DNA from 2 places in the Fructobacillus sp. ChS1-6f1-1-27 genome. Region 2 is predicted to be linked to the other one. Evidence: riboswitches for the same ligand, from Rfam matches in the RefSeq annotation. Region 2 holds a riboswitch; the other holds the start of a gene.
What was found. A riboswitch is a leader RNA that binds a small molecule or an ion and turns the genes downstream of it on or off. The one in region 2 is predicted to bind thiamine pyrophosphate.

Region 1: linked by a shared signal. The riboswitch ahead of thiW (energy coupling factor transporter S component ThiW) and the one ahead of AC5162_RS04365 (ECF transporter S component) in region 2 are both predicted to bind thiamine pyrophosphate.

The regions. Positions count from the first base shown of each region.
Region 1 covers NZ_JCAOER010000007.1:3,760-14,288, forward strand. The annotation lists gene AC5162_RS04415 (YeiH family protein) at 76-1,080, opposite strand; gene AC5162_RS04420 (YjjG family noncanonical pyrimidine nucleotidase) at 1,238-1,927, shown strand; gene thiW (energy coupling factor transporter S component ThiW) at 2,008-2,502, opposite strand; TPP riboswitch at 2,815-2,920, opposite strand; gene AC5162_RS04430 (2-keto-4-pentenoate hydratase) at 2,961-3,767, opposite strand; gene AC5162_RS04435 (zinc-dependent alcohol dehydrogenase family protein) at 4,232-5,269, opposite strand; gene AC5162_RS04440 (SDR family oxidoreductase) at 5,361-6,014, opposite strand; gene AC5162_RS04445 (nitroreductase) at 6,034-6,690, opposite strand; gene AC5162_RS04450 (2,3-bisphosphoglycerate-dependent phosphoglycerate mutase) at 6,834-7,541, opposite strand; gene spxB (pyruvate oxidase) at 7,660-9,474, opposite strand; gene AC5162_RS04460 (hypothetical protein) at 9,611-10,273, opposite strand; gene AC5162_RS04465 (Y-family DNA polymerase) at 10,266-10,529, opposite strand, start outside.
Region 2 covers NZ_JCAOER010000006.1:67,028-77,556, forward strand. The annotation lists gene AC5162_RS04340 (pyrroline-5-carboxylate reductase family protein) at 308-1,084, opposite strand; gene AC5162_RS04345 (amino acid permease) at 1,160-2,530, opposite strand; gene AC5162_RS04350 (LysR family transcriptional regulator) at 2,634-3,503, shown strand; gene AC5162_RS04355 (energy-coupling factor transporter transmembrane component T family protein) at 3,588-4,256, opposite strand; gene AC5162_RS04360 (ABC transporter ATP-binding protein) at 4,253-5,662, opposite strand; gene AC5162_RS04365 (ECF transporter S component) at 5,684-6,241, opposite strand; TPP riboswitch at 6,326-6,418, opposite strand; gene AC5162_RS04370 (FAD-dependent oxidoreductase) at 6,528-7,868, opposite strand; gene AC5162_RS04375 (HU family DNA-binding protein) at 8,027-8,302, opposite strand; gene der (ribosome biogenesis GTPase Der) at 8,515-9,825, opposite strand; gene rpsA (30S ribosomal protein S1) at 9,882-10,529, opposite strand, start outside.

The DNA of each region.
Region 1 (10,529 bases), on a different contig from region 2:
TAAAAAAGATAAATTAAAACGAAAAAAGGCAAACCTTTTAAGGGTTTGCCTTTTTGAAATTCGATTATCAAATTCCTAGAAGAACAGCTTAATCAAAATAACCGCTAAGATAACTTGAACAGTACCAACCAAGAAGCCAAAGCTCAAGAATTTGACACCACTCTTCTTGATAACGGTCCATTTCAAGTTCAAACCGATTGCAGCCAAGTTGACTACTCCGAAGAAGGTACTCAAAGTGTGGCTAACTGAGTGAACTGCATTTGGCAGAGCAGAGATTGAGTTAATGACCAAGAGGATGGCAAAGACGATAATATACCAAGGCAAGATAGTCACCTTACCAGCCTTAACTTCTTCTCCATTACCTTCCTTAGCAGCCTTGCGGCGAGCCATAGTGGCAAAGCCAATTACGACAAAGGCCAACATCATGACACGTAAAAGCTTAAACAAGGTAGCAAAGGTCACAACGTTACTGTTAATCAAAGCAGCAGTTCCGACCACTTGCCCAACTGATTGAACAGTTCCACCAACTAAAGCACCACGAAGCAAGTCGTTTGAGCCAAAGAAGTAGTGTGATAAGCTAGGCAAAGTTAGCAAGAGCAACATTCCAGTCAAAGAAACAGTGGCAACCGCTGTTCGACGGTCATCATCTTTTGCTTGGATAGCTGGGGCAACGGCGGCAATCGCACTGGACCCACAGACAGCATTTCCAGCCCCCATCAACATGGTACTGGAGTCACCAACTTTAAAGACGTACTTACCAAGGACGAATACGATTCCGATAATCAAAATCATATTTAAGATAATAAAGCCAATTCCGTTAAACCCTAGCTTCGACAAGGTCTTAAAGGTCAATGTTGATCCAAGCAAGGCAATTCCGATTTCAATCGGGTACTTTTCAGACCACTTGACCCCAGCAGCATAGCGTTCGTTACTAAAGATTGTATTTCCCAACAAAATTCCGATTAGCATCGCAATACTTTCCGCTCCAAGCTGTGGTAAGAACTTGGCCAAAAAGTCAGCTAGTAATGAAATCAAAATTGTTAAAACAATCCCAATGACGTGCTTCTTTTGAATTTTCATATGCAACTCCGTTCGTGTGTTTTACATTGAGCAATTATAGACGGTTTTCTCGATAAATCAAGAAAATTTTAGATTTATTTGAATTTTTTGTATAAATAGTGGAAAATATAAGTCATAACAAAGCATCACTTTTTGTATCTTTATAGGAGCTTCGATAATGTACCAATACTTAATTTTTGACCTAGATGATACCCTTTTAGACTTTAAGGGTGGTGAGATTGCAGACGTCAAATACCTTTTTAATAAGCACTTCGGCTTAACCGATCAAAAATTAGACCAGGCTCTAGCTGCTTACCAAGAAACCAACTCAGGCCTTTGGAAGGCCTATGAGCTTGACCAAATTAACCGCGAAGAGATTTTTGCGACACGGTTTCCTAAGACGTTAGCTAAGTTGGAATTAACTGGGGATGCGATGGCTTTAGAGCATGAGTACGCTACCCTGCGAGATGAAAACTACCGGGTCCTCCCCTACGCACCTGAATTAATGAAGTCACTAAATGGCCAATATACCATTTTGGCTGGAACCAACGGTCAAGACCAAACTCAGCGTCGGCGCTTGAAAGAAACCGGCCTTGAAAAATATTTTGACCAAATCTATACTTCCGAGATGCTTGGTGCTTCAAAACCTGACCAAGCATTCTATGACCGAATCTTTCATGATAATCCTGCAATGAATAAGGAAAACACGGTGATGATCGGCGACGGCCTCACCTCAGATATTCTAGGTGGTCACAACTATGGGTTAGACACCATTTGGGTGAACTTGAAGAATAAGGATTTATCGGGGGATGTTGCCCCAACGGCGGAGGTTAATGAATTAGTTGACTTGCCTAGCAAATTAAAGTAACGAAAAAAGCACACCCTTTGACGTATACCCCGAAAGTACTTTAACTTTCGGGGTATACGTCACTCCTCGGTGTGCTTTTTCTATTTTTCAATTGTATTAATCATTTTGTGAAGTGTTCCTGATTTTTTTAAGGCTAAGAGCACGATTACACCGAGCCCAGCCCCAACAATCGCAGCTGGCAGGTAATATGGAATAAAGTAATACCAGTGGTGCACGTCCAAACCATACAAGTACTTCATGACCGGGTAAGAACTTAAAGCACCGATGACCCCAGTACCAAAAACTTCACCGAGAAAAACCAGGGTAAGGCTCTTGGTCCATTTATATAAATAGCCAGCAATAATTGGTCCAAACACAGCCCCTAAGAGGGCTTGGGCAGTCCGGCCGGCAAGTAACACCCGCATTGACCCAGTTAACAAGGCTGCTACAAAGCCATACCACGGTCCAACTAAGACAGCCGCTAACACGTCGACAAAGTGTTGAAACGGCGCCATGGCTGGAAAAACTACAAAAGTATTTAAGATATAAGCCAGGACAGCTAAGAGAGCAGTGGTAACAATTCTTTTCGTTTTCATTCAAACATTCTCCTTCAAAATCATGAGAAACGACGGTTTTAACAGCGACGCTTCTCAACTAAGTTAGGGCACGGTGGCCACTTTCATCGAGTAGTCGGTCGAAACTTGCTGGTTTCCTCTCACGCCGGAACACGGCTTCCCATCGCTGTTATTCAAAAACAAGGCGCTCCCCTTGTCCCGCACGGATTGGTCCGTGAACCGTTGTTATCTCCTCCTTTGAATTTAAATAGTTAGACCTTGCGTCATTTGCACTAATTTTTATCTGCTAGCAAATAAAAAAGACACTTTGACTGTACGTCAAAGCGTCCATTAAAAAGAATTAAACATAATTCCTACGACGGCATGATCCGTATCAGGTCAACGGGTCGAAGGGTTACCTTCCTCTCAGCCCGTCACCCGGACTCCCCAAGAAAGAATTATAGCGGATAATTCCAGCAAAAGGCAAGTTACTTAAAATTTTAATCATCAACCTTGACCTTCACGGTTGGAAAGTCGTGGCTAAAGCTTGCCGTCCAGGTCCCTTTCGTTAGGTGTGGTGGCAACAAGAAAGTTCCCGAAGAAACTCGTTGGCCAGCTTTTAAAGTCTTGCCTTGACTGGCTAGCTTTTTGTTCAGCCATTCGAGTGCGTATAAGGGGTTTCCCAGAACTTCTGCCGCTGTCCCCTCACCCGCTAACTCATCATTGTGGTAGAGCCGTGCCTTTACCTTGGCAAATTCATCAAAGGGTAAATCAGAACTATCTCGTTCTTTGCCGTATAAGACAAAACCACCAACTGCACTATCGGACATCACCAGGTACTTATTTAGACTTGGAAACCATTCTGAAAACCGTGAATCAGGGACTTCAATTCCGGCTGCCACGGTGGTTTTAGCCTGTAGTTCAGCCAAAGATTCCTCTCCCGTCAAATCTTCTTTGGCTTTAAAAACTAGCTCTACTTCTGCTAAAGGATCCATTAAGTCGCTTTTTAACGATAATTCTGTTGGGCTTTCTACAAAATGGCTTTGAACTTGAGCACCGTATAAAGGCTCAACGGAATCAAACATCTTTTGAGTTTGTTCACTAGTCAAAGAGACCTTGTACCCGCCCAAGGGCTGACCCTTCAAATGGGTTAACTGGTCTTGGACTTGGTAGGCAGTCTGTTCGTCATCCACCACATCGGCCCAATCACTAATCGTTAGTGCTTCTTTATTCTGGTATGCCTGAAAAAGGGCGTTAGCCAGTTCTACCGGCGTTTTCTTGGTTGCTACTTGGCTCACTTCTTCCATCATTGTCATATTGGCCTCCTGTTGGTCTGTTAAACGAATGTAACGAGCAAAAAATCAACAACCTCCTTTCAGTTTAATCCAGATAAAGAAAAGCACCCTTAATTTCAACTATAAAAGCTAAAACTAAGGGTGCTTCTGCACGGTACCACCTTATTTTGTTAGAGCAAGGCTCTAACCTCAACCCGCACGGCCCCAAAGGCGATACAGTGGCATGGTAACGGTTGCTGCCGAGTGAGCCTACTATTTTCAGTCACTAGCTAAAGAAGGATGGCTTCTTGCTGTTCATCCGTTGTCGCACTGCCCCAACGGTCCCTTAAATCCCAAGCAAAAGCGTTTTCTTATCGTTGCTGTTCTTATCTGTTACCTTGTATTCTATTCTTAAATTAGAATTTTTCAACCTATTTCTAATAATATTTTCATTTTAAACAAAAAGAGCGCCAACTAGCACTCTTTCATTCTCAATATTAAATTCGAATTGCAGATTTAATTGCCTTCCGGTCAGCCATTGCCTGATAAGCATCGTTAATATCATCCAAGGCAAATTCGTCGGTAAAGACCTTACCAGGATTAATTTCACCGTTCAAAACAGCTTGCAACAAGAAGCCCTTATCGTAAGTTGTCACTGATGCAGGGCCGCCGGCAACCGTGATATTACCATAGAAAGTTTGGGCTTGGTTGACACCATTACCGTGTGGCAAACCAACTCGGCCAATGGCGGCACCAGGACGGGCAACGCCAACAGCGGTCGCCATTGTTTGTTCAGAACCAACACATTCCAAAATCGCGTCAGCACCAACACCATTGGTCAATTCACGGACCTTTTTGATTCCTTCGTCACCGCGTTCGGCAACAACATCCGTCGCACCAAATTCAATGGCTAACTTCTGACGGTCTTCGTGACGGCTCATAATGATGATTTTCTTAGCACCGCGCATCTTGGCTGAAATGACCCCAGACAAACCAACGGCACCATCACCAATAACGACAGCAGTATCGCCCTTTTGGACATTAGCTGACTTAGCGGCGTGATAACCAGTTGGCATAACGTCGGCCAAAGCCAAAAATGAGTTCAACATCGCAGGTGTGTAATCTTCAGGCTTGCCAGGGACCTTAACCAATGACCAGTTAGCATGCTGGTAACGGATGTATTCCGCTTGTTCACCGGCACTGAAGTTGTCTTGGTGGCTTAAGCAGCCAGCTTCATAGCCAGCTAAACAAGCAGCACAGTGACCACAACCATGGATAAATGGCGCAATCACAAAGTCACCTTTTTTCAAAGTAGTGATAGCTGATCCGGCTTCTTCAACGATACCAATTGCTTCGTGACCAGTGTTCAATGAGTGTTCTTCTTTGTCATCACCACCGCTATAAGGCCAAAGGTCTGACCCACAGACACTAGCGCGGACAGTCTTTAAAATCACATCATCTGGCTGCTGAATTGTTGGCTTTTCAACCTCTTCAACTTGAACCTGGCCAGCTTTCATAAACATCGTTTGCTTCATTCAAAATCTCCTAACAAAATTAATTTTCTTTCACGACACCCCTATTAAACACCCTATAGTTCACTCTAAGTCAAGCGCCTGAAGAAATTTATTAGATTAATTGGTCAATCTGATTAGAACCGCTAGTTAAACTGTAAATCTGGCCGATTGTCTTCTCCGACTGGAGGGCCTTTCGAGCGAAATGAGCAACATCTGCCCGACTAATTGTCATTGGACCATTAGCAAAATCAACTGTTAGAGAAACTGTTTCTTGCCCCTGGTCATCAGTTAACCCAGTTGGTCGCAAGATTGTATAAGGCAGTCCAGAGGCTTGTAGGAAGCGATCGGCATAGTGTTTCATCATATAATAGGTATAAATACCAGAAGCTGCCCAAGCCTTACGATTATCAGCTCCTGCAGCTGAAACCATCAAATAATGCTTAATATTAGCCTTTTTAGCAGCATCCATCGTTTTTACGGCGCCATCTAAGTCAACTTGAGTAGTTCGTTCTGCCCCACCTTTGCCACCAGCGCCAGCGGTGAAGACGACTTGGTCAACATCGTGTTCAGTTAAAAAGCCGGCCATCTCTGCTCCACTTTGGTCCAAATCAAAGTGAACTGGCGTCACATTGGCTAAACCGTCGGCCGTATCAAATTGTTTTTCATCTCGAAAGCCAGCTAAAACCTGAAAATCATTTTCGGCCAATTCTTTTACTAACAACTGTCCAACCTTGCCGTGTGCACCAATTACTAACGTTTTTGTCATTCTTCCTCCTTCATACCTTTTAATCTAAGATTGTCAAAATATCTTCTGTTGCCATTCGGTTGGCATCAATTTTGTTCAAATCATGGTCACCGTCTCGGTAACCAAGGCCAACGCCCATAATTGGCAACCGATCTCCTGGCAAATGCAAGGCTTCCTTTAATTGGTCAGGGTACTTAACAAATTCATAAGCCGGCAAAGAGGCCAATCCTTCTTCTTCGGCAGCCAATAATAGTGATTGCATCATCGAGCCGAGGTCAATTAATGACCAGTCGGGGTAACCAGCTTCTAAAGTAAAGTAAACAACCGCTTGGGCATTATAAAGCTGAGTACTAGCCTTGCCAATCTTGGTCGTCCAATCGTCGCCTGCTTGCTCAGCAGACCCAGCAAACCATGTCATCATATTTTTTTGTGACGTTTCATCCCAGTCACCCATTGCTTGGTATGGCAAGACTGAATTACCATGAACATTTTCGTCCAAGTTTGCCTTCGCGTGACTTGCTCGAATTGTTTCTAGTGTCTTTCCAGTAGCGATTGTTAGCCGTACTGGTTGGGTATTAACCCATGAGGGGGCCTTTTGGGCAGCTGCCACAATTTTGGTCAACAAATCTACCGGTACCTGCTTGTCTTGGTACCAACGAACTGACTTCCGTTGTTCTAATGCGGTTTGAACGTCCATAAAATCCTCCGATTTTTAAGAAATACAAAATGCTGACTACCTCTATTATCCAGGCCTAATAACTAAAATTCAACCGCTAAAATATTTTGGTCTAGTTTATTTTTAACGAAAAAAGCACAGGGACAACTGTTCCTGCGCTTTCATTAAATTATTGTTTTTGTATAAGATGACAAATCAGCCGAAAAGTCATAGGCGATTGGTTGTCCATTTGGAATTTCAACTTGTGTGACTTCTTCTGGCGTTAGTCCCTCGATTAATTTCGTTAGGGCCCGAACTGAAGTACCGTGTGCAACAATCAAAATATTTTGTTCAGCAAATAACCGGGGTTTAATTTCTTTCTCAAATAATGGCCGAACTCGAATTTCAGTGCTTTGGATGTTTTCACTACGAGGTAGCAATCCTAGTGGAATATCATGGTAACGGTGGTCAAAGGCTGGATAAGTCTGACCGTCAATGACTACGGCTGGACGGTACTCGCCCAGCTTAGGTGGCAAAATATCATATGACCGACGCCAGGTTTGAACGGTCTCCTTGCCGTATTCAGCTCGCATGTCATCCTTGTTTTCACCCTGTAAAATCCCGTAATGGCGCTCATTTAACCGCCAAGTCTTTGTTAAAGGGAGATAAGACTGGCCTAATTGGTCTAAGAGCCGGTTAACAGTCATAATGGTTCGACTTAAAACAGAACTATAGGCTTGGTCAAAGATAAGCCCTTGATCTTTTAATGCCTGACCAGCAGCCTTAGCCTGATCTTTTCCGGTTTCAGACAAGTAAGTATCAATCCAACCATTAAAACGGTTAGCTTGGTTCCATTCACTTTGCCCGTGTCGTAGTAAAACAAGTTTTGCCATGATATCCGCTCCTTGTTCCCTATTTTACACCGGTTCTAGCTTGCCATGCAATCAAAGTTAGGCAAAATAAAAGCCGCCTTATTTAGACGACTTTTTAAATAAGTTCACTTATTAATTTCTACCACTCAACCCCATTTTCTTGGAAGAACTCTGGTAGAGTCTTCAATTCTTGGCCATCGTATGAGTCCAAGAACTCACGGACTGAGCCTGGGTGTTGCAAGTCGAAGTTACTGTTATAAGTTGGGTTCAAGGTTTCTTCAACACCTGAATTAGTTGTCTTCAACTGCAACTCTTCAACTGGCAATGACCGAGCATCAGAAATCTTAGCATCAATCAAGAATGGCCGACCAGCCTTGGTAACTTTCACTGCCTGATCAAAGGCTGCTGGTAATTCGCTTGTCTTTGTAACGGTAACAGATTCGACCCCCATTCCTTTTGCAATCATCGCAAAGTCTTGGTCTGCCAAATCAATACCAGAATGGTGCATCTTAACGTCATCTTGCTCACTTTTAATAAAGTTCAACGTTTTGTTGGAAGTGACCACGTTAATGATTGGTAAGTCGTACTTCTTTTCTGTCAGCAAGTCCTGCATGATCATTGAAAAGGCACCATCACCAGCAATATTCCAAACTTGGCGTCCAGGGTAAGACAGCTGCCCTGACAATGCGGCTGGCAAGCCAGAACCCATTGAAGCAAAGATTGCAGAAATCACAAACTTATTCTTTGGCGTCACCTGCAAGTGCCGGAATGAGTTAATAATGTTATCGCCGATGTCAATGGCAAAGACGGCATCCGAGTCAGCCACCCGGTTAATTTGTTTGTAAATTGGTTCGGCCTTCAGCGGTTCGCTAGTATCATCTTGGAGCTGCTTTTGGTAGTCAAACCAGTTCTTTTTATCAGCGACTGCCGCCTTAAAGAATGGTGTTTCGGCCACCGGTTCACTCATAGCAACTGCTTTTTTAACAAAGCTTGTCGCATCAGACCAAATACCAAGGTCCAAGTCATGGTGCCGGCCTAATTCAGCCCGGTCGTTATCGACCTGGACAAACTTGAAATCATGGGTGGTATAAACCAAGTTTGCAAATGGGAAGTCCGCCCCAATAGCAATCAAAAGGTCAGCGCTAGCAATGATTTCATCGGCTGCTTTGGAAGCGGCACGGTTGGCCATTCCCAGGTTACCTTCATAGCTTTCATCAACATGTCCCTTGGCTAATCCAGTCATCACCAATGGAATTTGTAATTGCTTTGATAGTTTGACTAAGTCATCACCGCCAGCTTGGATTCCACGTCCGACATGGATAACGGGTCGCTTAGCAGCTTTGACCATTTGCAAGAATTCTTTCACTTCAGCATCAGTAGCTTCTGGTTGTGGTTCAGACTTATCATCGGTCGTGCTGTGTGAACCATAATCTTTATCTGGAATTTCTGCATAGCCTAAGTCATTTGGAATGATAACGGTTGCAACACCATGGTTCTTATAGGCTTCACGGATTGCTTGGTCAACAACGTGTGGCAAACTTTCAGGGGTCATGACCGTCCGACAATAAACGGACACATCTTCAAAGATAGGATCTTCGTTAAATTCCTGGAAGAAATGATAGTTCATGACCGTTCGTGGTGTTTGCCCAACCAGTGCTAGAACAGGGACGTGGTCTTCCTTGGCATCGTAAAGACCTGTCAGTAAGTTAGTTGCGCCGGGTCCGGCAGAACCAAAGGCAACACCAATTTTACCAGTTAACTTAGCGTCAGCTGCAGCAGCCAAGGCGCCGACTTGCTCGTGGCGAACTTGGATATATTTCAACTGATCCTGGTCGGCCAACGCCGCCATCGTTGAATTGAAAGAGCCACCTGGATAACCAAACAAGTGGTCAACGCCCCAATTTCCAAGGACTCGCAACATCGCGGTGCTTGCTGGAATGACATTTTCTGACATAAGACATCTCCTATTCATCTTTATTTAGACTTATTATAATTCTTTTTTACATATATGTAAAAATATTATCGCTAAGATGTCAAAAGATGTCGATTTCTTGTCATGAACAGCACGGTTGGTCAACTTATTAGACAAATTAGTCGGCAATTGCCACTTTAACCGGTAGCCTTTGAATTAATTTATTACGCAATTCTTCTAAGTTCGGTACCTGCTTCATCTCAACTGTTTTAATTTGCCGGGAGACGGTGGCCCGACCAACCAGTCCCCACTCAAAGAAGAAGTTAATTCGCTGACTGTAGTGCTGTTCAACAATTCGCAGCTCATAAACGGTATTCTTCTCTTTTTTAAATAGAGGAATAACTAAGTCTTCTAGCTCTTGAATCAGGTTTTTGCCTTGCTTATCAGAATGGTCAGCATGGCTTTGGCTAACAAAGCGGATATTTGCCCATTCATAAGGGTCATAATCCAAGTAAAAGCCATCTTCAAAGAAGCCTGTGACATGGCCAGCTTGGGTTGCATCAACTTGCCCATCTAAGTTTTGTTCGTTTTTTTGCACCAGAATTTTTTGACCGGCCTTTGCTGCGGCGTGAACTGTTTGAAAGATTGTTTCATAGTCTAATTGCGGCTGCCAACCAGCTTCATCAAGAGCTAAAAGTTCTTGTTTCTGCCGGTTTAGCTGAGCCGTATGGTCCGATAAAAAGAAACCGTTCCACTTGACTTTACCGCGGTCACGGTAATCCTGTTCAAAGTATGTTTTAGCAACTCTAGCCAGCTCATCACCAGTTAAAAAATCATTCATAACTATTTCCTCCATTATGGCCACCTACCAGGTTAGCCCGACTAATCGCCGTCCCACCTTGTTCCAACGAAATCGACCGGACTAAGCTAGCTGAGCCAAACCTTTGTCGGATTTGATCAACAACCGCATCAATCGGGTCCTCTTGCTCCTTTTGAACTGGCTCTGGTTCAAACAAGGAAATCTCTTGAGCAAGTTCTGTGTGTAAATCGCCAAAGGTCACTCCAATGTAACGGACCGGCTGACCGGACCAGTACTT
Region 2 (10,529 bases):
TTCACAGGTCACCCATAACGACCTGCCCTTCTCATTTTAGAATTTATTGTCATGGCAAAATCCTGGCCAGGTTTGATTGCCTATCCTGATTTTATGGGGTCAGCTAACCTTTGTCAACGGAAAGAATGCCTATACAAAGGTATTGTAAACCCTTTCATTTTATATTTTGGAAAGCTAGTCCAAGACCTTAAATCCACAATTTTAAAATCCAAATTCAAACCACCCTAGCCTTTTTAAAAGCATCAAAAAGACGGTTGAAAATCTTCAACCGTCCAATTTAAAAATAAAATTTTAATGAGAAAACACTTTAACCCTTGGGCTGGCCCTTCCCAGCTGCTGCTAGGACTGCCTGGTAAACAGCATTGCGCATGCCGTTTTGATCTAAGGCCAAGACACCTTGGATGGTGCTACCACCAGGAGAAGTAATCTGCCCCTTCAAGTCAGCAAAGGACAAGTCTGACTGACTGGATAAAGAAGCCGTCCCACCAACCATGGCCGCAATCAATGGCTTGGCCTGGTCCCGGGTCATCCCCTCAGCCACCGCCACATCTTCTAAGGCATCCATCATCACATCGACAAAGGCTGGTCCGCAGCCACCAACAGTTCCGGCAATCCCAATTTGGGCCTCAGGAACAGCGACCACATGACCCAAAAGGCCCAAAAATGTTCGAACCGAATTCATCTTATCACCGGCAATTTCTCGGTTTTCTACCAAAGCAATCGCACCGGATCGGACTGCCACCGGGATATTTGGGATAAAGGTCGTCACTGGACTAGCCGGTGCCGCCTTTTGCAAGTCGGCCAATGAAACCGAAGCGGCCGCAGACAGCACCACCGTCTTAGCTGCCAAACCAGCATTCACGACCTGCTTTAAAACGTTGGTGGTAATGGAGGCTGGCACCGTCAAAACTAAAATATCTAAGTCTTTAGCCACCAGGTCGCCATACTGTGAAACGGTAGGAATCCCAAGTTCTTCGCCCTTAGCAGGGTTTGAGGTATAGGCAGTCACCTTTTGACTAGCGGCGGTCATCCCCTTTACCAAAGCAGTCCCCATATGGCCTAAGCCAACGATTCCAACATTCATAATATTCCTCCCAAACGATTTAACTTACTCTCATTTTAGCATAGAAAAAGCGGCCAAAAGCCAGCCGCCTAAAACTTATTTTTGTTTGAATTTGAACGAAGCAACCACCAATAAGATGACCATCCAAGCCAAGGCTAGCAAGGTCGTGACCGTCGTATCCTTCTTAACCAGCAAGATGATAAAAATCAAAGCTAAAAAGGCAATCGTAGCGTAGTTACTAAAGGGTGCCAAAGGCAACTTAAAGGGCTTTTCTAAGCCAGGCTGGTCAGTTGATTGACCTGCAGCCTTTTGAGCCTTTTTAAACCGCAAGTGGGTCCACATCAAGGCCATGTAAATCAGCAAGAAGGCTGCTGAAGCAGTCGCTGAAACCAAGGTGAAGGCGTCAGTTGGGAATAAGTAGTTCACCACTACCGCCAAGCCAACAATCAAGGTTGACAAGTTAATGGCTGACCGAGGAATGGCATGCTGGTTCAACTTCTTTAACCGTGACCCCTCGCCAACCAATGAATATAGCATCCGGCCAGTGGTAAAGAAGGCCGAATTAATGGCTGAAGCAGCGGCAGTCAAAACCACAAAGTTAATCACAGCTGCGGCCGATTCAATTCCAATCCCAGAAAAGACTTGGACAAAGGGTGATTCACCGGCTTGGTAGTGGGTCCAAGGCTGGATCATCATAATCGCCATCAAGGCTCCAATATAAAAGATTAAGATCCGAAAGACAATTGAGTTAACCGCCCGAGGAATTGTTTGCAAGGGGTCCTTGGTTTCTGCAGCAGTAATACCGACAAATTCAACCCCCAAAAAGGCAAAGAAGGCCATTTGGAAAGTCGATAAGATGTTCTTGCCATGGTCAGCCACAAGTCCATGGGACCACAAAGTTGAAAACTGGGTAACCCCAACAGAAGTTTTCACATGACCAAAGGCAAAGACAAAGCCAATCACAATCATGGCAATAATCGCCGTAATCTTAATCGTTGAAAACCAAAATTCGGCTTCCCCAAAGATTTTAACGGCAATGGTATTAACTAAGTATAAGACAATTAAAAAGGCTAATTCAAAGGGCCAAGCCGGCATGGATGGGAACCAAAACTTCATATAGGTTCCAATCGCCGTCAACTCGGTCATAGCAATCACAATCCAGCCTAACCAATAAGTCCAGCCTAAGACAAAGCCAGCCTTTTCCCCCAAGTACTGGGTCATGTAGTCAATAAAGACTGGTTTTGAATCATCTGAAACCAGGAGTTCACCCAAGGCCCGCATAATCGCAAAGACAAAGAGACCAGTAATAATGTAAACCAACAAAATAGCTGGTCCAGCCTGGTGGATTGAAGTTCCCGCTCCTAAAAAAAGACCAGTTCCAATCGTACCACCTAAGGCAATCATCGAGATATGTCGGTGTGATAGTGTCCGAGCAAACTCTGTTTGCCCCTGTTGTTCTACTGCCATGCAAGTTCTCCTTTGCTTTCCTTCTTTAGTAGTTTATACTGGAGAGAAAGATAAGTAAAACTAAACATTTTCAATTTAAAGTTAAAAAAATTCACTTACAACCATGAAAACATTCACCTACGAGATTTTTACCACCGTTGCTGAACTCGGATCCTTCCGTAAAGCCGCCGACCAGCTCAATATTACCCCTTCCGCAGTTTCCCACGCGATTTCCCACTTGGAAGACCAGCTTGGTATTCCCTTGTTAATCCGTAACCGGTCCGAAATGCAGGTTACCAAAAACGGCCAGGTCCTCTTACCAATGATGGAACGGCTTTTAAACGAAGAGCACCAACTCCTAGCCATGGCCGAAAAGATCCAAGGTTTAAAGGGTGGTGAAATCCGGATTGGGGCAATTTCTTCCATCTGTATTGTCTGGTTACCAACCATCATCCAACGCTTTACTAAAAAGTACCCCGATGTTCAGATTACTTTGATTCAAGGGTCCTTTGCTGATATTGAAGAAGCACTGTCCTTAGGGAAGATTGACCTTGGCTTTTCAGCCCTGCCCGTGAAAAACCAGCTCGATTCCATTCCACTGGTAAACGATGAAATCAAGTGTCTGACTCAAGCTGACTACAGGCCCAAAAACGGCCAGTCAATTGGGCCTGCTGACCTGTCTGACCAGCACTTTATCTTGCAAAAGGCTGACTACGACTCTGATACTAAGGCTGCCTTGGACGAACTCCAAGTCAAGCCCCAGGCCATCAATTACTCAATTGATGACCATTCCATCATTGCCATGGTCGAGGCTGGCTTAGGCTGGGGAATTCTGCCTGACTTAGCCATTCCAACCATCTCTGCTGATGTCAAAGCCTTTCCCTTCGAGCATCCCTACTACCGTCACCTGGGACTAGCGATTAATCCCTCCTCTGCCAAGGACCCCTTTGTCCTAGCAATGCAAAAAGAAATCCTCGATTTCTTACAAGACTAAAAAAAGACGAACACTTTCCAGCTGAATGTGAGTGCACACAAGCACACACCATCAGCCCCTGTGTTCGTCGTTTTTATTTGTTGATTAATATTTGGCCAAGACCAAGGCGACTTGAACTAAGGCCAGCAAAATGGCCATTATCATCCAGCCAGTTGCCTTCATTGGGTAGGTCCGGTAAGCAGACCGGTCAGCCCCTTCTTGAAAGCCATGGGAGGTCATCGCCATTGCTAAGTTTTTCGACCACTTAATCGCATGGACCAAGGCTTTAAAGTACAAGGTTGGCTGCCACCAGTGTAAGACCTGGCCACGCATCAAACCAGCAGCCTGGATGCTTTCCAAAGCCCGCTTAAACCGGGGCATAAAGTTCAAGGCCCCTAAGATTCCGTAAGTGAAGGTTGCCGAGAACTTTAAGTTTTGCCGGAGCGAAGCTAATAAAATATAGGGCGTCATCCCCAGAGTCAACCAGGCCCCCATAAAGATAAAGACTAAGACCCGAGACCCCATTACCAGGCCAAAGTGGAAGTTCTCAGCCGAACTTCCCTGACCATAAAGGTAAAAGGACCAGAAGGACCCAAGAACTGGAATCACCGCAATTAGCAGGTAAAAACCAATCTTTTTCAAGGGGTGGCGCTTAGCCAACAGTACCAAGAAAACCGTCGCCACAATCACAGCATTTAACGTGACTGATTGGGTCAGTGAGATTTCCAGTGAAATTAAGACTGCTAGAATCAGCCGTTGGGTTGCGTTCATCATACCAAAACCTCCCAACTTTCCGTCATGTCTGTTCCTTGGTAGTCCAAGTGACGGTCAACAATCCCAACTAAGTCCCTGACTTGGTGAGAAACCACAACTACCGTCATTTCTAATTCCTGCTGGCTTTCTTGAATCAGTTTCAGTACTACCTGGACTGACTCTTCATCTAAACCAGCTAGTGGCTCATCTAAGAGCAAGGTCGACGGGGCCACGACCAGCATGAGCAAGAGCTGTAATTTCTTTTGCTGGCCACCTGACAGGGTATAAACCGACCGGTCAGCTAATCCTGCCAAATGCAAGCGGTCCAACCAGGTAGCAACCCGGTCTTTTGTCCAGTAATCGGGCCGGTGGGTCGTTTTGACCACCTGGCCAATTTCTTCTTCGACCGTAATGTTTAAGAACTGGTCAGAAGCGGACTGAAAAACCAATCCTAATTCTTGGTAGTAGGCCTTCTTCTTCCAATCTTTGACTTCCTTTTGACCGTAGACTAATGAACCCTGATAGTCATGCAAGTGGGCCATCGTCTTTAAGACGGAAGACTTACCGACCCCATTGGGGCCAGTGATCAAAGTAATCTGCTGGGCTAAGACCGTCAAGATATCTTGGTTTAAGACCAGCCGCTTTCCATTTTGAACTGTCAGATTAGCAAAATGAAAGGCCGGTACTAACCCGTCCTGTCCATCTTCAGGCCGCTGGATGGTGACCCGCTCTTTTTGGTAATCATACTGGTCCCAATCAGCTTGGTCAACAGCCCTTAAGCCACAGCCCTTCACCTGGTAAAAAGCAGTTACCTTATCAAAGTAGCCGGCAGGGTCGTGGTCAGCAACCAAAATCCCATACCCTTCCTTGCTTAAGTCAGCTAAGAGGCCCTGTAGGTCATCACGGGACTGCTGGTCAATCGCGGCAAAGGGTTCGTCTAAGAGCAAGTACTTAGCCCCCAGGGCTAGGACTTCTGCTAAGGCCACCTTTTGCAGTTCCCCACCGGACAACGTTTGAAAGGGTCGGTCAATAAAGGCCGTTAGGCCAACTTTAGCTAAAGCCCAGTCGGTCCGCTGATCAATTTCTGCCGGGTCTAACTGCAAGTTTTCCAAGGCAAAGATAAATTCTTCTTTGACAGTTGGCATGGCAAACTGGTCATCCGGGTTTTGAAAGAGCAAGGCAACTTGCTTGGCCCGGTCATGGGCTGGCAGGTCTGCTAAGTTCTGACCGTTTATTTCAACTTGGCCAGCGACCTGGCCCCCATATTGGGGGTACAACCCCGCTAAGGCCTTTAGTAAGGTCGACTTGCCAGAACCGGATGGTCCCATCAGCAAGATCAAATCATTTTCTTTTAAGGTAAAGTCAAGGTCTTCAATAATCGGGCTATTCTTATACGCCACCCCTAAGCGCTTGGTGACTAATGTCATCCGTAAACTCCTTTGATTGACTTAGTCGTGGGCCAAAAGCTTTGACCGGTCCAATAACTTGGCAATCAAGTGGACCAAGACCCCTGAGAAAAAGAAGATTGACAGGTAGCGGACAATAAACAAGGCGATTAACATACCAAAGTTATAGTGGGCATAACCAGACTTAACCAAGTCCCAGGCAAATGTCACGATTGTTCCAGTCAAAGTTGACAGCCACAAACCGGTAAACCAGTTCTTATAACCAACCAAGGTGAAACCAAGTTCTGACCCAATTCCTTGAATCAAGCCTGACAACAGCGTTCCAACACCGTAAGCCCCACCAAGGAACATTTCCCCAGCAGCTCCCAACATTTCACCGATGAAACCAGCACCGGGCTTCTTCAAGATGTAAGCGGCCAATGGACCAGCCATCATCCATACTCCCAAAGTGACTTCGTTGGTAAAGGCTTGCAAGCCAATCACGGCCAAGCCACTATAAACAATTTGGTAAACCGGGTCCATAATCCAGTAGACGACCGAAAAAATGATCCCAACCAATGCCAGCAAAATCACATCTTGTAACTTCCACTTCGTATTCATTTCCTTCTCCTCAATGCATTTGACACCCAGGGCAAATGAAAAACCATCCGCCTTGGCATAGATTTCCAACACGAATGGTCACAGTAAAAAGCTTGTGGATCTTCCTTCGTCGGTCTTAGCCTAACAGGTTCAATGGGTTTAATCTCAACCAAGTTAATGGTACCCCAGATCTCAAATATGAAATTATTACTCTCTCATCATACACAGCCGTTCTGATTTACGCAAGCATTTTCTCAAATAAAAAACCAAGCTAGCATAACTAGCTTGGTTAAAAATCAGATGAATCTTACTTGTTAGCCTTGGCAACAGCAGCCATTGCTACGGATGAAACGTAGTTAACTGGTTGACCGAAGTTAGGTTGGAAGAAGAAGTCAGTCATTGACAATTGGTCAATGGTCATCTTGTTTTCGATAGCAAGTGAAACCACGTTAGCGGCTTGTGAGATGTCATGCTTTGACAAGAAAGCACCACCAACAATCCGACGAGTTCCCTTTTCCCAAGTAAGTGAAGCTTGGACAGAAGTCGTTGACAACATAAAGTCAGGACGGTAGTCTTCTGAAATCGTCACTGATTCCGCTTCAACACCCTTACGGGCAGCTGATTGTTCTGTCAAACCAGTAGCGGCATATGCCAATTCGTACAATTCAACGGCTGAAGTAGCTTGAGTCCCTTGATAACCCAAAGTTGGTTCAACGATGTTCTTACCAACCAAGATTCCTTGGCGAACAGCATTGGTTGCAAGTGGGATGTAGTCATCCTTTTCTGTTGGGTTATAGTGAACAGTTGCTGAATCACCAGCAGCATAAACGTCCTTGACAGAAGTTTCCATGAACTTGTTGACCTTGATGGCACCGTTTGGCAACATGTCAACTTGGTCCTTGAACAAGGCCGTGTTAGGCAAGAAACCAATTCCCAAGATGGCGATATCGGCTTCGTAAGTACCCTTGTCAGTTGTAACCTTAATACCATCAGCAGTATCTTCAAAGCCAGATACCATTTGACCCAAGGCCAACTTAACACCATGGTTTTCATATTCCTTTTGGAATACTGATGAGAATTCAGGGGCAGTATTGTTAGCCAAGACGCGGTCCAAACCGTCAATCAAAGTAACTTCCTTGTCGTTAACTGACAATTGTTCTGCCAATTCGGCACCAATGTAACCAGCACCAATAACAATAATCCGCTTAGCAGATTCAGTCACTTCCTTCAATGAGTTGGCGTTGTCCCAAGTCTTTGAATCAAAAACCTTGTCAGAATCGATACCAGGAATACGAGGCTTGATGGCCCGTGATCCAGTCGTGATCACAATCTTGTCAAAGGTTTCTTCTGATTCTGAACCTGAAACCAAGTCCTTAATCTTCAAAGTCTTACCTGCTAAATCAGCGTTTTCAACCAAGGTCTGCATATGCATGTCGATTCCTTGCTTGGCCATTGATTCAGGGCTTTCATAAAACATCTTGTCAGTTGATGAGACGTTGTCACCAATCCAAAGAGCAATTCCACATGACAAGAAAGAAACCGTCTGGTTCTTTTCGTACACGTGCACTTCAGCGTCCGGATGGTCAGCCTTAATTTGCTTAGCGGCAAAAACGCCAGCGTGTGTTGAACCAATCACTGCAACTTTCATAAATTCAGCCTCCTAATATAGCTATGTGAATTTTGTAATTAAATCATAACATTTCTGCTCCAATTTGTCAAAAGTTACACAAAGTGAAACAAAGGACTGCCTTTTTATAAAATACAAAAAGCACACTCACAAGGAGTGTGCTTTTTTAAGGTTAATGCTTATTTAACAGCATCCTTCAAAGCCTTACCAGGCTTGAATGCAGGAACCTTTGATGCAGGAATTTGGATTTCTTCCTTAGTTTGTGGGTTACGTCCCTTACGGGCTGCACGTTCACGAACTTCGAAGTTACCAAAGCCAATCAATTGAACCTTTTCGCCCTTCTTCAAGGCGTCTTCGATTGATGACAAAACTGCGGCAACAGCCTTGTCAGCATCCTTCTTAGTTAAACCAGTCTTCATTGCAACTGAGTCGATCAATTCTTGCTTGTTTGCCATTCCTTTTCTCCTCACAAAAAATTAAATTAGAATCACCATCAACGTGACAATCGTTGGTGGGCTGGGAACGCTACCGTAGCAACTTCCATAAGGATAGAATAGCACAAGTAAATTAAAATGTGTAGGGAAATTAGGCAAATTTCTCTAAGAATTTGCGATTTCCAGACATTTTACAGTAATTTATGCCATTTTCTCGTCATTTTAGGCCAATATTACTTACGCTGACGGATAATTAGCTTAATTGGTGTTCCAGAAAAGTCAAAGGCCGACCGGATTTGATTTTCCAAGAAACGTTGGTAAGAGAAGTGCATAAGTTCCACATCGTTAACGAAAATCACAATCGTTGGTGGTTCCGTTGCCACCTGGGTCGCATAATAAACCCGGAGTCGCCGACCATTATCAGTTGGCGCCGGATTAGTTGCCAAGGCATCCATCAAAACATCGTTCAAAGTTGATGATGATACCCGCTTTTGATAGTTATCATTCACAGACAAAATCAAGTCAGGCAGACGGTCTAAGCGCTGCTTAGTCTTAGCTGAAACAAAGACGACCGGTGCATAGTCTAAGAACTTAAATTCCTGGCGAATTAAGTTCTCAAAGTCAGTCATCGTGTGGGTGTCTTTTTCAATGGCATCCCACTTATTAACAACGATTACTAAAGCATTACCAGCTTCATGAGCATAGCCCGCGACGTGCTTGTCTTGCTCACGGATCCCAGTTTCAGCATCTAAGACCATCAGGGTTACCTGTGAGTCGTCAATCGCCTTCATCGCCCGCATAACAGAATACTTTTCCGTATTTTCGTAGACCTTACCACGCTTACGAATTCCGGCGGTGTCAACCATCACGAATTCGTCCCCTTCAGGGGTCATAAAACGAGTATCAATGGCATCACGGGTCGTTCCTTCGATATTAGAAACAATCATCCGGTCTTCGCCTAAGATGGCATTAACGATTGAAGACTTACCAACGTTTGGCCGACCAATAATTGAAAAACGGACAGCGTCATCTTCTTGCACAGCCGCTTCATCAGGGAAGTGCTTGACAATTTCATCTAAAACGTCCCCAAGGCCGATTCCGTGTGACCCAGACACTGGGTAAGGGTCGCCCATTCCAAGCGAGTAAAAGTCATAGATATCTGCCCGCATTTCAGGGTTATCGACCTTATTAACGGCCAAAACAACCGGCTTATCGGTACCATAGAGCAGGTTTGCCACCGCCTGGTCATCGGCAGTCAACCCTTCCCGTCCTGACACAACCATTAAGATGACATCCGCTTCATCAATGGCTAATTCGACCTGACCCTTAATTTCAGTCAAAAACGGCGCATTACCGATTTCAAGTCCACCAGTATCAATGACCCGAAAGTCATAGTTCAACCAGTCAGCCTTAGCATAAAGGCGGTCACGGGTAACACCTGGCATGTCTTCAACAATTGCCATTCGTTCCCCAACAATTCGATTAAAGAGCGTTGACTTTCCCACATTTGGGCGGCCAACAACGGCTACGATTGGTGCTGCCATCTTACTCTCCTTTCCCAATAAAAAAAGACTGGAAAACCAGCCTTTATAATTTAATCTTACAACTTGTCGCCGAAGATGTCGCCCAAAGTAGCGCCACCTTCATCTTCTTGTTGGAAGGCTGCTACATCAGCACGTGATGCACCGTGGTTATCTTCACGGTCTTCGCGTTGGTTAGCAGGCTTTTCTTCCAAAGCTTTCATTGACAATGAGATTCGTTCTTCAGCAGGCTTAACGTCCAAAACTTGAACCTTAACCTTGTCACCAGAAGTCAAAACATCTGATGGGTTTTCAACACGTTCGTGTGAAATTTGAGAAACGTGAACCAAACCTTCAATACCAGGGAAGATTTCAACAAAGGCACCAAAGTCCTTAACACGCTTAACAGTTCCTTCAAGAACAGTACCAGCAGGAGCCTTTTCGGCTACTTCATCCCAAGGACCTGGCTGGGTTGCCTTGATTGAAAGTGAGATACGACCGCGGTCAGTATCCAAAGCCAAAATCTTAACGTTAACCTTTTCACCCTTTGACAAAACGTCGGCTGGGTTCTTAACACGGTCGTGTGAGATTTCAGAAACGTGGACCAAACCGTCAACGCCACCCAAATCAACAAAGGCACCGAAGTCAGTCAAACGAGCAACAGTTCCTTCAACAACTTCACCAACAGTCAAGCGGCTGAATGCTTCAGCCAACTTTTCAGCGCGTTC